2 regions of the Shewanella sp. 10N.286.48.B5 genome follow, and region 2 is predicted to be linked to the other one. Evidence: predicted binding sites of a transcription regulator. Region 2 holds the regulator's gene; the other holds the start of a gene.
What was found. Region 2 encodes LexA, which represses DNA repair genes until DNA is damaged. Its sites were predicted from a motif close to TACTGTATNNNNATACAGTA; they were not measured.

Region 1 (7,079 bases), on a different contig from region 2:
TCAGCACCGTGGTCAAGATGCTGCAGGCATCGTGACCGTGGACAAAAATGCATTTCGTTTACGTAAGGCTAATGGACTCGTTAAAGACGTATTTGAAATCAAACACATGCAACGCCTTCAAGGTAATGCAGGTATTGGACACGTACGTTATCCAACAGCAGGCAGCTCGAGTGCCTCTGAAGCACAACCATTCTATGTTAACTCTCCATTTGGTATTTCCTTAGCCCATAACGGTAACTTGACGAATACAGTTGAGCTTGCTGAAGGACTGATCAAAAAGCGCCGTCATGTAAATACCACCTCAGATTCTGAAGTGTTATTAAACTTGCTTGCTGATGAGCTGCAAGAAACCCGCAGCTTAACCTTAAGCGCTGATGAAGTTTTTGATGCAATAGCGAAAGTTCATTCACAAACTCGCGGTGCTTATGCTGCTGCGGCGATGATTATTGGCCAAGGCTTAGTGGCATTTCGTGACCCATTTGGGATCCGTCCTTTAGTACTTGGTAAGAACGAAACCCCAACAGGTACCGAATACATGGTCGCCTCTGAATCAGTGGCACTTGATGCAGTTGGCTTTGAAGTGATGCGCGACGTTGCGCCAGGCGAAGCAGTTTATATTTCACTTGATGGTCAACTATTTACTCGCCAATGTGCGGTTGAGCCAAGCTATGCACCTTGTATTTTTGAATTCGTCTATTTCGCTCGTCCAGACTCGAGTATTGATAAAGTGTCTGTCTATGCCAGCCGTGTAAACATGGGGGCTAAATTAGGCGCAAAAATTCAAAAGGAATGGGAAGATTATGATATTGACGTGGTGATCCCAATTCCTGAAACCTCGTGTGATATCGCCCTAGAAATTGCTCGTGGAATGGACCTGCCATATCGCCAAGGTTTTGTTAAAAACCGCTATATTGGCCGTACTTTTATTATGCCGGGTCAGCAAGAGCGTAAGAAATCTGTTCGCCGTAAGCTAAACGCGATTAAAACTGAATTTACTGGTAAGAACGTATTGTTAGTTGACGACTCAATTGTTCGTGGTACCACCTCTGAGCAAATCATTGAAATGGCTCGTGAAGCTGGGGCTAAGAAAGTGTATTTTGCTTCAGCAGCACCTGAAATTCGCTTCCCGAATGTCTACGGTATTGATATGCCAACCACCAATGAGTTGATTGCTCATGGCCGTGATGCTGATGAAATCGCTAAAATCATCGGCGCTGATGGGATTATCTTCCAAGACTTATCAGACTTGGTTGAAGCCGTTGGAATGGAAAATCCAGAAATTAAGCGCTTTGAAACCTCAGTATTTGATGGTCATTACATCACTAACGATGTTGACCAGGCGTACTTGGATCACCTGACTCAACTGCGAAATGATGATGCCAAAGCCAATAATAAAGACATTGGTACTAACTTAGAAATGCATAACGTTTGTCATCCTTAAACGATACTTTCTAAGTAACTGATTAAAGCCAGCTAGCCGCTGGCTTTTTTGTTTTTCTTTTCCTTCAGTAATCGAAACTAGTACTACAGATAAAAAAATGCCTGAATCACTTCAGGCATTTTGCTCGGTTTATTGATGATGAATCAATCTCAGATTATTAATATAAAAATATTAGTAATTATGAGCTTCAGCTAGTCTTGCAGGGGAATGACATACAGAACATGATTCAGTGATAGGTGCAGGGTCAAATACGGCAAAGTCGCCACTTTCACCCGTGTGTATATCAGCTTCTGGCGTGATAGCCACATTGAAATCACCACCTTGTTGTATCATGTGATTTTTCGCAGCATCACCTGTATGACAAGTGGCACAGTTAGCAGAAATCGCCGTGATACCGTAAACACTGCTCTCATCCATACCGTTTAACACAACCGCTGGTGCTACATCTTCAAGGTCAATCATACCAGTGTGACAAGCTTGACAGTCTACCGGCATGTTTCTGTCGGTTGTTGGCATGTCATTTAGACCTCGGTCTTGCTTGTATGCTCCAAAGTGCATGTTGTGAACAAATGGTCCCCACGCCATCGCGTAGTCTCCTATGGTTCCATCATCCTGTGTTTTACCTGGAGCCCAGTTATAAGCAGAGTGACACTGAGTACAAGCATCACCACCTAAATCAAAACCACCTCGAGCAGAACCATGTCCATCCAAGCCCTCAGTGTGACAAGTTAGACACTTCATGCCATCAGAGCTAGTACGACGGACATCTTTGATGTTCGATACCGAGATAGGGGCATTAGCAGGGTATCCCCAACGGTGAGTATAGCTAATACGACCATCTACACCACCGACTAATACTTCACCTTCAACATAGGGTAATGCGTGGGTAATGATATAGGTTACTTCACCGTTTTCACCAGCAATAGGCGCTGTTTTTGCTCGAGCAACATGACCTTCATCGCGACCAGGAAGCATCGCTTCGCCGTTTCTCATCACAGTTGCCCAACCATTAGGGCTAGCGTCAGTGAGTGCGTTAATGTCAACAACTTTACCTTCACTGTCAGTGGCTTTAGTTGTTACTTCGATGGTCGCTTTATCTTCGCTACGAACAACAGATATAATTTCAAAGTTATAACGGTTTAATGCTTCATCACGATTTGCACCGTTTTCATGTTCATGTTGGAACGAATTGTGACAGGTTGCACAATCAAGGTCAGTAAAGTTACTGTGATTAACAGTTAAATCTTTATCTGCATCTTGTAAATCAGCATGACAGGTTGCACAGCCATTGAGTGACGCAGTAAATACCACATCGTCAACGTGACAAGTTGAACAACGGTATTTATCCATTGAATAACTTGTACTTAATGAAGCATGGCCAGAAGCCTGTATCACACCATCATCGTCATATTTATAACCATGACCCAGCATTGCCATGGTGTTTTCAGCCCAGCCGCCATCTTTTTGTTCAGTTTGAGTGTGACAAACTAGACATGCTTCAACAATAATAACTTCTTGGTCATTGTCGATTGCATGGTGATGTTGATGCCAACCCCAAGTTGCGTTGCTAGTAGCATCTTCAAATTCACCGTGACAGGCGACACATTTAGCATCGTCAGTGGTGCTAACTTGTGCATAATAATCGTTTTTGGTAAACATCACGCGTTTAGTACGTGGCATACCATTTTCGCCATTACCTGGTCGAATATAGCCAGTACCAATTGATTCAGATGTCGCAGCTTCATGTGGCATAGAAAGGTTATAAATACCCTCACCAGCGTGAGTTAGCGTACCCGGTGCGTTATCATCACCCGCAACCCAAGTCACATCAACAGTGTCAGCAAGTAAACCTGCTTCATTTTTGATGGTTGACATTAACTGGACTTTATCTAAATCTTCTACTGGAACCCCATCTTGGTTCTCCACCGAAAATTCAACATTCACGACACCCTCGGCATATTGCCATTCCATGACTTTTGCTACTGCTGATGTGGTCACTACTGGTGGCACCCAAGGTGCACCAGGTAGGCCATCGTTTCCATCTTTACCATCATTACAAGCACTCATCCCCAGTGCAGTAGCCACAAGTAAAGCAACACGACATTTGCTCATTAATTTCATCTCATACTCCAAAATGTTTTTCTTACCTCTTAATGGGTAATTGGAGCGTAATGTAAAGATTGCTTGGCAACTGTTGACTAGATCGCAAACTAGGGGTATTACTAGTTTAATTGTTTATATTCAATAGTTTGAATGCAAACCTCCTAGCTGAACATTCTGAATTAAAGCTTAATATCCCGATATGTTTTTGCATTAAGATCACAATTTAAAGTAAATTTGTATTAATTTTTTTTGGTTAAATTTAGCGCCTTATTAACGTGGTTTTTAATGCTTTGGCCTAGTGTTTTGAGTAGCAGCCCATCTTTCTAAGAAACCTGCCATTACATTAACAGTTGCACTTATTTTTGCTATTCGCTAAATTACACTGTAATTTCATACAGTGTTTTAAAAGTCTAATAAATCTATGATCCTCTATATTGCTGAAAAACCCAGTCTAGGCCGTGCAATTGCCGATGTATTACCAAAGCCCCATAAAAAAGGTGATGGTTTTATCATGAGCGCCAATGGGGATTGCGTGTCTTGGTGTATAGGGCATTTGTTAGAGCAAGCAGAACCTGATGTCTATGATCCCGCTTTTAAATCATGGCAATTAGCCCATTTACCCATAGTTCCGAGTAAATGGCAGTTAAAACCTAAAACTAATACCCGCTCACAGTTGAGCATCTTAAAAAAGCTCATCAAACAAGCATCGAGTTTAGTTAATGCTGGCGATCCTGATAGAGAAGGGCAGCTGCTGGTGGATGAAGTCATTTCCTATGCAGGTGTAAAGGCCGACAAGATTGCTCAAACCCAGCGTTTACTTATTAGCGATCTTAACCCTTCGGCGGTAAAACGCGCCTTAGGGCAATTGCGCACTAATAAAGAGTTTGTCCCCTTATCTACCTCAGCCTTAGCCCGCAGCCGCGCAGATTGGCTATATGGCATGAATATGACCCGCGCTTATACCATTCAAGGCAAAAAAGTAGGTTATCAGGGCGTATTGTCGGTTGGCCGCGTGCAAACACCGGTACTGGGGTTAGTGGTAAGGCGAGATGAAGACATTGCCAATTTTCAGCCCAAAGCTTTTTATGAAGTATTGGCGCATTTACTGACCGATAACCAAGAAGGCTTTTCGGCTAAGTGGAAACCCAGTGAAGCATGTCAGCCATATATGGATGAAGAGGGGCGAGTGCTCGCCAAAGGCTTAGCTGAAAATGTGGTGGGACGGATAACTAACAAGCCAGCTGAAGTGACCAAGCTTGAATCAAAAAATAAGCGTCAGCCCCCCCCATTGCCTTATAGTTTATCCAGCCTGCAAATAGATGCCGCCAAACGCTTTGGCATGAGCGCTAAAGAGGTACTTGATACCTGTCAGAGTCTATATGAAAGGCATAAATTAATTACCTATCCGCGCTCAGATAGTCGCTATTTACCTGCTGAGCAACATGGCCTTGCACCCCAAGTCATTCGCGCAGTATTAAGTAATGATGCCGGTTTAACCGCTAAAGCAGATAAACCTAATGCCAAGCTAAAGTCCAAAGCCTGGAATGACAGTAAAGTTGATGCTCACCACGCGATAATTCCCACTGAAAAAACCACTAATTTGGCAAACTTATCAGCCAAAGAATCACAGCTATATTCTCATATTGCACGGCAGTATTTAGCCCAGTTTTACCCCGCCTATACTTATGATGAAACCCAAGTTGAAGTGACCATTGCGGGTGGCTTATTCACCACTAAAGCTAAGCAAGAACTGTCATTAGGTTGGAAATGTTTATTTGCGAAAATGCAGGGTAAAGATAATGCAGATGGCAGTGATGATGAAAATTTAGCGACTTTGCCGCCACTGAAAAAAGGTCAACAACTCCATTGTGAGCGTGGCGAATTGCTTGAAAAAACCACTCAAGCGCCAAAACATTTTACAGATGCGACCTTGCTTGGCGCCATGACGGGTATCAATCGCTATGTCACTAACCCTGAAGTGAAGAAGATCCTAAAAGACACCGATGGCTTGGGCACCGAGGCAACCCGAGCAGGCATTATTGAATTACTGTTTAATCGCGGTTACTTATTAAGGCAGGGTAAATCAATCATTGCCACCCCAGTTGGCGTTGGCTTGATCCATTCATTACCAGAAACAGCCACCACACCGGATATGACTGCGCTGTGGGAAAGTAGCCTTGATGCCATAAGTCAAAAGCAGCTTAGGTATGATGCCTTTATGGAGCCATTGTTAGCGCAATTACAGCAACTGATTGAGCAAGCTTCAAATCAATTACCTACAGCTCTTGAGGGCATTAAAGGGCCTGGCTATAAAAAACGCCGCGCCAGTAGTGGCTATAAGCGCAAAGGTGCAGCAAGCAAAACCTCTACGGCTAAAACTTCCCGTAAGCGCAGCTCGAGTAAATAAGCCGATAAAAGAGAGTTTGTATGAATAAATCATGGGATACAGGTATTGCATCGCTCGCACTCGATTGTTCTTAAAGGCAATAGCGGAATTTTAGGCAAAAAAAATGAGTAAACCGAATTAGGGTTTACTCATAAAAATTCACTAGTTCACAACATAAAGGGCGGAACAGGTTAGATTATGGCCGAACTTACTTAACTGAAAATTAATTTAATCTGTCGACGTGCTGTGGAGTGTGATCGACTTCAATATTAATCAATTTAAAACTGAACATTAAATTACATTTGTTATCGAATGCTATCCTTTCGGCTCAATGAAATGAGTTTATCTAAAATATGCTCACCATCCATACGAATGCCATTATGCTCATATTCTGATGTTAGCCAATAGCTGAGGTTATTCACTAGCTGCGCAGTTTCAAGGCTGTAATTCATATCAACATACATATCTTCACTGTAAATAGCCGCAGTGACCGGGACGGTGTTTTGCAGTAACACGTCCACATCGTATAAATTGCTCCAATCTGATTTTTGCGCAATTAATTCTGCCACCTCTTTGAGAGGCTTTAACTGATTAAATTGTTCAAAGAACCATGGATAAATCATTTCGCCAGTAAACAGTAAGCGCTGCCCTTGTTGATAATTGAATTTAGGGAACTGCTCTCTGACTCTATGGGCTGACCAATTAGCCCCTTGTTGATGAAACTGCTGGCAATAGATCGATTCATGCAATAACGCGAAAATTGGGTTGGTGTTGTAATCCAAAAATTGACTAAATTGATGCAAAAATAGCGGGTTTATTGTGCGACCTTGGGCAGTATCGATCATGGCTTGCTCAAGTAAGTAATAGAGGGCTTCAGGGCCTTGCTCCATACCTATATTAACCCCGAGCAGCTGTAGCATCTCAACGGTGAGTTTTTCGCCTGTGGCAAGGTAAACGTCATTATCAGCAATATAGTCAGCCAGTTCTGCTGTTAATGACTCAGCATCTTTGAAACGATGATAAAAATCAGCGTTTTTGGCAAGTACCCGTTTATAGGTTGCTTGATAGACGTCATCTGCTTGACGGGTTAATGATGGAATACCACCTGTGATAAAGGCTTCAGTTAGTGCTTGTGGCGCTGCGCTTAAA
Region 2 (7,079 bases):
GGGGCGGGGTATCACCCCACTCGGACGTCATTTGCATCATACCGCCAATGGCTTGCTTATCCACCAGCCATTGCACGTAATCAGCTATGCCCATTGAAGACATATCAAGGCTGTTAGTCTCAAAGCCAAGCGCTTGGGTATAAAAATCGGTTGATGTGGCCAGATCGCGGCACATATATTCAACCCAGCACAAAGTATTGGGCTCAAATGAGCGCTTAATGCCGATATGGTTAATGGCCTGCCAGATTGAAAATCGTGCGCCATCAGGATCTTGGCACACAGCTATAATCCCTGAATCACCAACAGAGTGAGGGCCTGCAATAATTTGTCCACCCGCAAGCCTAATGGCTTTAATTGTCGCCTCAACATCATCAACGGCAAAATAAAGCTGCCAATGGGTTGGCAAACTCTCCATCTCTTTGGGCATTTGATACATAGCCGCAATGTCATCACCCGCTAACTGCAACATAGTGTAATGACCCTCAGGCATGGGCATATCATCAGCCTGCCACTGAAATAGGCTTTGGTAGAATGCTTTCGCGGCATACCAATCATGACTGGCAAGTTCGACCCAACAAGGTTGCCCTTGTTTATAGTGTGACACCTTCATACACCTCACCCTGCTGTTGATAATGACTTATAAGAATAAAGGTTTAAGCTGAACCTAAATGACAACACTCTTTAAGTTAAGACACTTTTAAAGCTAAAGTCGAGTTGGCAATAATGGTTGGTTATTCGTATAAAAAATGACATTTAAATAATAAATACAACTTAAAATCATAGCCTTATATAGACAACAGTATCAGCAAGCCATGGCTAGTCACTATCGGTCACAAGTCGTAAATTACACACACCTTTAGTCAAAATGCTAACAGTCACATCCTTACTTGCTAGAAAACGCCCATAAAAAAGCCCTTTTTAAAGGGCTTTTTGGAGGTCATTTCGGTGTTTAAACACCACTTTATCTAGCTAAAGTATTATTTATAAACTGGCAGTAAATCAGCCATCGCCAACAAATGACATGCGCCGGTGATGACACCGAATGCAATAATCACCACAATCAATGGCGTACCACCTGGGACTCTAAAGCTCTTCTCATCAGGGAACATTTTGCGCGATTTGTATGCCATCATGGCTGGCACTATCGCCGCCCAAATGGTCGCCGCTAATGCCGCAAAGCCAATGGCAATCAAGAAACCATTAGGGAATAACAAACCTAATACTGTCGGCGGGATAAAGGTGATCGCAGCTGTTTTAATGCGGCCATTATTGCTTTCTTCAAAGCCAAATAAGTCAGCTAGATAATCAAACAAGCCTAAGGTCACCCCTAAGAATGATGACGCCACAGCAAGATTAGCAAACAAGGTCAACATGGTATTAAGCCATTTACTCGCCATCACATCTGACAGAGCGCCCACTAACACACCCATATTGCCGCCCTGGGCAATAATGTCGCTGAACTGACTACGGGGAATGTTGCCCATGGTTGCCACTAACCAACAGCTGTAAATAACTAAGGCGATAAACGTACCAATAAAGATGGCTTTTAAAATCACTTTAGGTTGTTTGCCGTAATACTTAACTAGGCTTGGCACATTGCCGTGGTAACCAAAACTGGCCAGCCCAAAAGGTAGCGCCGCTAAAATATAAGGCGAGAAACTCGCCTCACCATCTGGCATTAATAATTTTGCGCTATCAATATCAATCAGCAGATTTCCGATGGCGAGAAAAAAGGTAATTAACATCCCGCCAATCATAATGGTGGTAATGCGATCAACCGCTTTGGTACTGATGATCACCACTGCAGCAAGTACGACGGCAAACACTAACCCTGCGATCGGTTGAGGTAAGTTAATCCCCATCCCCGCAAGGGTGTGATTAACAATCGAGCCACCACCACTGATGTAAGCATAGGTCAGGATGTACAACACAAAAGCAATAGATAACCCGTTAATAATCCGCCAAAACTGGCCTAAGGTTACCTTAGTTAAGGTGTCAAAACTGTCACCGGGTTTAAAATGCAAATTGGTTTCAAGTAGCATCAGACCTGACACCAGCATACAAAACCAAATACCAATTAACATGACTAATGAATAGCCAAACCACATGCCTGCACTGACCACAGGCAAAGAAAACATACCAGCACCGACTGTGGTACCGGCGATGATCATAGCACCGCCCAATAAGGATTTATTTTGCGGTTGAGATTGTGTCGAACTCATAAAATTAGTTATTACCCATGTTCCATTGTGACACTATCAACAATGGTTTTTCGAACAGATAAACGCAGCATACCATTGGCATGATCACGTATTCGGATGACTTCAAATTGATTATCGTTAGCGGATAAATACCCTAATTCTTTTAATTTCACACTCAAATTATTGTAGAGCTTTTTATCATAAAACTCAGGCGCAGTAATTCCATGTAAAGCACCTAAACGCTGAGCCAATAAATGGCTGGCGCTTTCTAAATCAGAACGCTCAATTTCTGGTTTGTAAGCCAGTAAATTAAAGATAATCGCGTAACGCTGTAGGGTCTCACTGACCGTGGCGGACAATAACATTAACTGAGTGACATTACTTTGATTGACTTCAAAGTGATCGCTACCGGAAATTAGCTTTTGTTCAACAAACAAATCAAGCACTTGATCCACATAGGCACTTAAATCTTCAATGCCCATAAACAGCTCAGCTTTCAATAATGGGTAAAAATCATTAACAATTTGCTGGATTTTTTCTCGGCTAAATTCTTCATATTGCACCAAGCAACTGGCGATTAATGAAGGCACTGCCATTAGATGAATTATGTTATTGCGATAATAGCTCATCGCAATCACTGAGCTATCTTCAATTGCGATAATTTCGCCGATGGCATCTGTGGTTGAGGTAAATTTATTCAGCGACAAACATTGCTCAACTAGGTCATGAGCTGAGCCCTCAGCCACCGACGCATACTCAGTATAAGGAACATCCTTTAAGATTTTCAGGTAGAGGTCTAGCTGGGTTTCAAGCTCACTGCGCTGCAGGGCGTTTTGCTCTGAAGCCAGCAGCGCCATACTTGCTAATGTCACCGAACTCGCTGCGGCGGCGCCATTGATGTTAGTCATCACTTTATTGGCCAATACATTTACTGCTGGCGTTAACCATGATGGCTTTTGATCCGGATCTTGAGCAATTTCTTCACGCCAATTTGGCGATTGTTGATTTAAAAATTGCTGCACATTGATTGGCTCGCCAAAGTTAACGTAACCTTGGCCAAAGTTGCCTAATTTACGCAGCGCACCAAAGACCTGCCACACTGATTCTTTTTGCTTTTTCTTACCGCTTAACTCTTTATGATAGGTGGACACTTCCATCACATGATCATAACCAAGATAAACTGGCACTAAGGTTACTGGGCGTTCAATGCCCCGCAGTACACAGTTAACTGTCATCGCTAACATGCCGGTCTTAGGCGCTAATAAACGACCGGTACGAGAACGACCACCTTCGGTGAAGTATTCAACCGAATAGCCTTTAGCAAATAACTGATCTAAATACTCACGAAACACTGCGGTATAAAGTTTATTACCGTTAAAGCTACGACGAATAAAGAAAGCACCACCACGGCGGAACATAGGGCCTGCTGGCCAAAAGTTTAAATTAATACCGGCGGCAATATGCGGCGGCACCATGCCTTGGTAATACAAAATATACGACAGCAGTAGGTAATCCATGTGGCTACGATGGCAAGGCACATAGACAATTTCATGACCATCATGATGCAGCTTACGCACTTTTTCAGCGCTTTTAATGCTAATACCGCTGTATAACTTATTCCACAACCAAGTAAGAAAGCGCTCAGCAATACGCACTAAGCTGTCTGAGTAATCCGCTGCAATTTCATCTAAATACTGAATAGCTTTTTCGCGGGCTTTGTCTTCAGGAATTTTTTTATTAAGCGCTTCTTCTTTTATCGCTTGAGCAATGGCATCAGACTTTAATAATGAGTTGAACATTGCCTGACGATTTGGCAGTTGTGGGCCTGTCATCACTTTACGTTGGCGTCTAAAGTGCACTCGCGCCACACGGATAAGTTTATGCGCAATACTGACATCAGTGCCGTGTTCATCAGCCATATAACGTAGCGACATAGCATTTGAAAATTGAATAAAGCTATGGCGACCTAAGAACAAAATCATCAACCATTTACGTAACCAGGTCGGGTTTTCACGCTCAAATACGGCTGCGGTCATGGTGTCATCTTCTTTACCAGGGATACGTCCCCAATACAGACTCACTGGCACCAATTGAATATCAAGTTGATCATTTTTTTTATGTAAGGCTAATAAGCTGGTGAAGTTATCAACAAATTTTTCGCCACTTAAACGCTTGCCAAATAGAGGCTTACGACCTTCAATACACACAATTCTAGGGGTATTTAAGCCATCAACGTCTAGTCGCTCATAAGGGCTCGGTAAGCCATATTTGGCGGTCACTTCATTTAATGCCGCAATATCACTGAGTGATTCTGTCTTCATCACATAGACCACTGGTTTATCTGGGTCTAAGTTCAGATCGGCAAAGGGATCTTCAGGCACAACAACCGTGTGCACCATCAGTTTTTGAATCCAACGTAATGATTTTGCTATGATTGAGTCAGGTTTTAACATGAGTGTTCGCATATTCAACATCAATTAATTGGCCATAGAATACCAGATAATGGTTCAGTTTCACTAACAAGGGTCTATACAGAGAATATTTGTTCAGTAAAAATAGCCATATCCGAATAACAACCAACCTATTTTCAATCAACACTACTGTATAAATATACTGTTTAAACAAACGATGTGAGAAATAGCCAATTTCATCGGTTTAAAAAGCTGACTTACCTTCATTAACTAAATAATTAAATTACATATACTTAACCGTGCCCCCATATATAGCCAACAAGAATTAGATGATAATAGTTAAATTAATTTGGTTAATACTTGCGCGACCACCGATACTGTATATAATGACAGTCACTGTATAAAAAAACAGGAATCAATATGAGACCTTTAACGCCACGCCAAGCTGAAATATTAGAGCTAATTAAATGTAATATCGCCGAAACAGGTATGCCGCCAACTCGTGCAGAAATTGCAACTCGATTAGGCTTCAAAAGCGCCAATGCCGCTGAAGAACACTTAAAAGCACTGGCAAAAAAAGGCTGTATTGAAATTATTCCTGGTACCTCTCGCGGGATCCGCATGGTGCAGGTGGAGGAGGAAGTTGAAGCAGGCTTACCACTTATCGGCCAAGTTGCTGCAGGTGAACCTATCCTTGCTCAAGAGCATGTTGAACAGTATTTCCAAGTTGACCCAGAAATGTTTAAGCCCAATGCTAATTTCTTACTACGCGTTCGAGGCGACAGTATGAAAGACATTGGTATTTTAGAGGGCGACTTATTAGCAGTGCATAAAATGCAAACTGCCACCAATGGTCAAGTTGTAGTGGCACGTCTTGAAGACGATGTAACCGTGAAAAGATTTGAAAAGAAAGGCAATATTATTTATTTACATGCTGAAAATGCAGAATATGAGCCGATTAAAGTTGATTTAAGTTGCCAAAACCTAACGATTGAAGGGCTTGCTGTTGGCGTTATTCGTAATGGAGGTTGGTTATGAACACATTAATAGGCAATGCACCGCGTCACCCTGGATTATGGGTAGATATGGCATCTGATCCCTTACCCACTAAACAAGGGATTGAAACCAAGCGCACCCAAAACCAAGGCTTAACTGAATTGACTCAATTATGCAGTCAGTTAGCCATTTTAAGTCAGCAAGGCCGTTGGATTGTACTGATTAATCCGCCGCATATCGGTTATAAGCAAATTCTTGCTAATGCCAATGTTCGTATGGACAGAGTATTGTTAGTTCACACCAAAGATGAAGTCGAAACCCTGTGGGCGATGGAAAAAGCGCTCACTAACGGTACTTCAAGTGCAGTAATTACTTGGACACCACCATTAGATGCCCGCGACAATCGCCGCATTCAATTGGTTGCCAAAAATGCCTTAGCCCAAGGGCTTATCATTGAAGATGTAAATACTCACTTACCTGAAGGCGACCCATTAACGCAAACTTTAGCAGTACCGACTCGGGTAAACCTTACCTCGTTTCACTAGTAAAATATGACTAAAAAAGCCCTTCACTACGCTGAGGGGCTTTTTTTTTGCACTTTTTTCAGCAAATTAGATGATAAAGTGATCTTGATCAATATTTAATCTCCAAGTAATGTAGTTAACAAGGTAGTAACAATTTATCGTACTGCCGAGAATAAATGTCAAAAAGATACAAACGCTATTAAAAGATTGAGCTGGTACCGTGCGGTATAGAAAGCCTTGAATGTAAAGCGTCAAATATAATTGATAAGTTCAGTATTAGGTACAAGTGTGGCACCGTAACGTAATAACATAATTGAGTTTTCAAGCTCAAAGCCACCGTGTACTTTGAAATGATCAAACTTTTTCGGGTATGAAAAGTTTGCATAGAGCAGAGTATTACTGTGTGGCTTTTCTTTGTAATTGCAATTCGCAATTAGCAGAGGAGTAGTCTTGTGAAGCGATTGTTGTACGGATTAATGGTGGCGTTGCTTGCAACCCCACTCACAGCGGCAGAGATGCCCTTAAACATGACTCAAGGTGTAACAGAGATCAGTGGCCAGGTTTACGACCTGCATATGATTATTTTGTATATCTGTTGCGCCATTGGTGTCGTGGTCTTTGGGATCATGATTTATTCCATGATCTATCACAGAAAATCTAAGGGTGCAGTTGCAGCCGACTTTCATGACAGTACCAAGGTTGAAATAGCTTGGACAGTATTGCCATTTCTAATCCTAATTGGCATGGCAATCCCAGCAACAAAAACGCTGATTGCTATGGAAGATCCCAGCGATGCTGAACTGACAGTCAAAGTGACGGGCTCTCAATGGAAATGGCATTACAGCTATTTCAATGAAGATGTCGAGTTTTTCAGTTTATTATCTACCCCAGCAGACCAAATTACTGGCACCGCAGATAAAACCGACACCTATCTTTTAGAGGTCGAT

Region 1: BCU57_RS10085 (DNA topoisomerase III) is a predicted target of LexA. The motif match lies at 3,925-3,944, and genes of this name have one in related genera.

The regions. Positions count from the first base shown of each region.
Region 1 is NZ_MCVG02000001.1:2,348,765-2,355,843, reverse strand. It holds gene purF (amidophosphoribosyltransferase) at 1-1,441, shown strand, start outside; gene BCU57_RS10090 (multiheme c-type cytochrome) at 1,613-3,562, opposite strand; gene BCU57_RS10085 (DNA topoisomerase III) at 3,966-5,951, shown strand; gene BCU57_RS10080 (alpha/beta fold hydrolase) at 6,236-7,079, opposite strand, start outside.
Region 2 is NZ_MCVG02000004.1:167,204-174,282, forward strand. It holds gene BCU57_RS19685 (VOC family protein) at 1-610, opposite strand, end outside; gene mtr (tryptophan permease) at 978-2,222, opposite strand; gene plsB (glycerol-3-phosphate 1-O-acyltransferase PlsB) at 2,234-4,654, opposite strand; gene lexA (transcriptional repressor LexA) at 5,033-5,650, shown strand; gene BCU57_RS19705 (cell division inhibitor SulA) at 5,647-6,153, shown strand; gene coxB (cytochrome c oxidase subunit II) at 6,585-7,079, shown strand, end outside.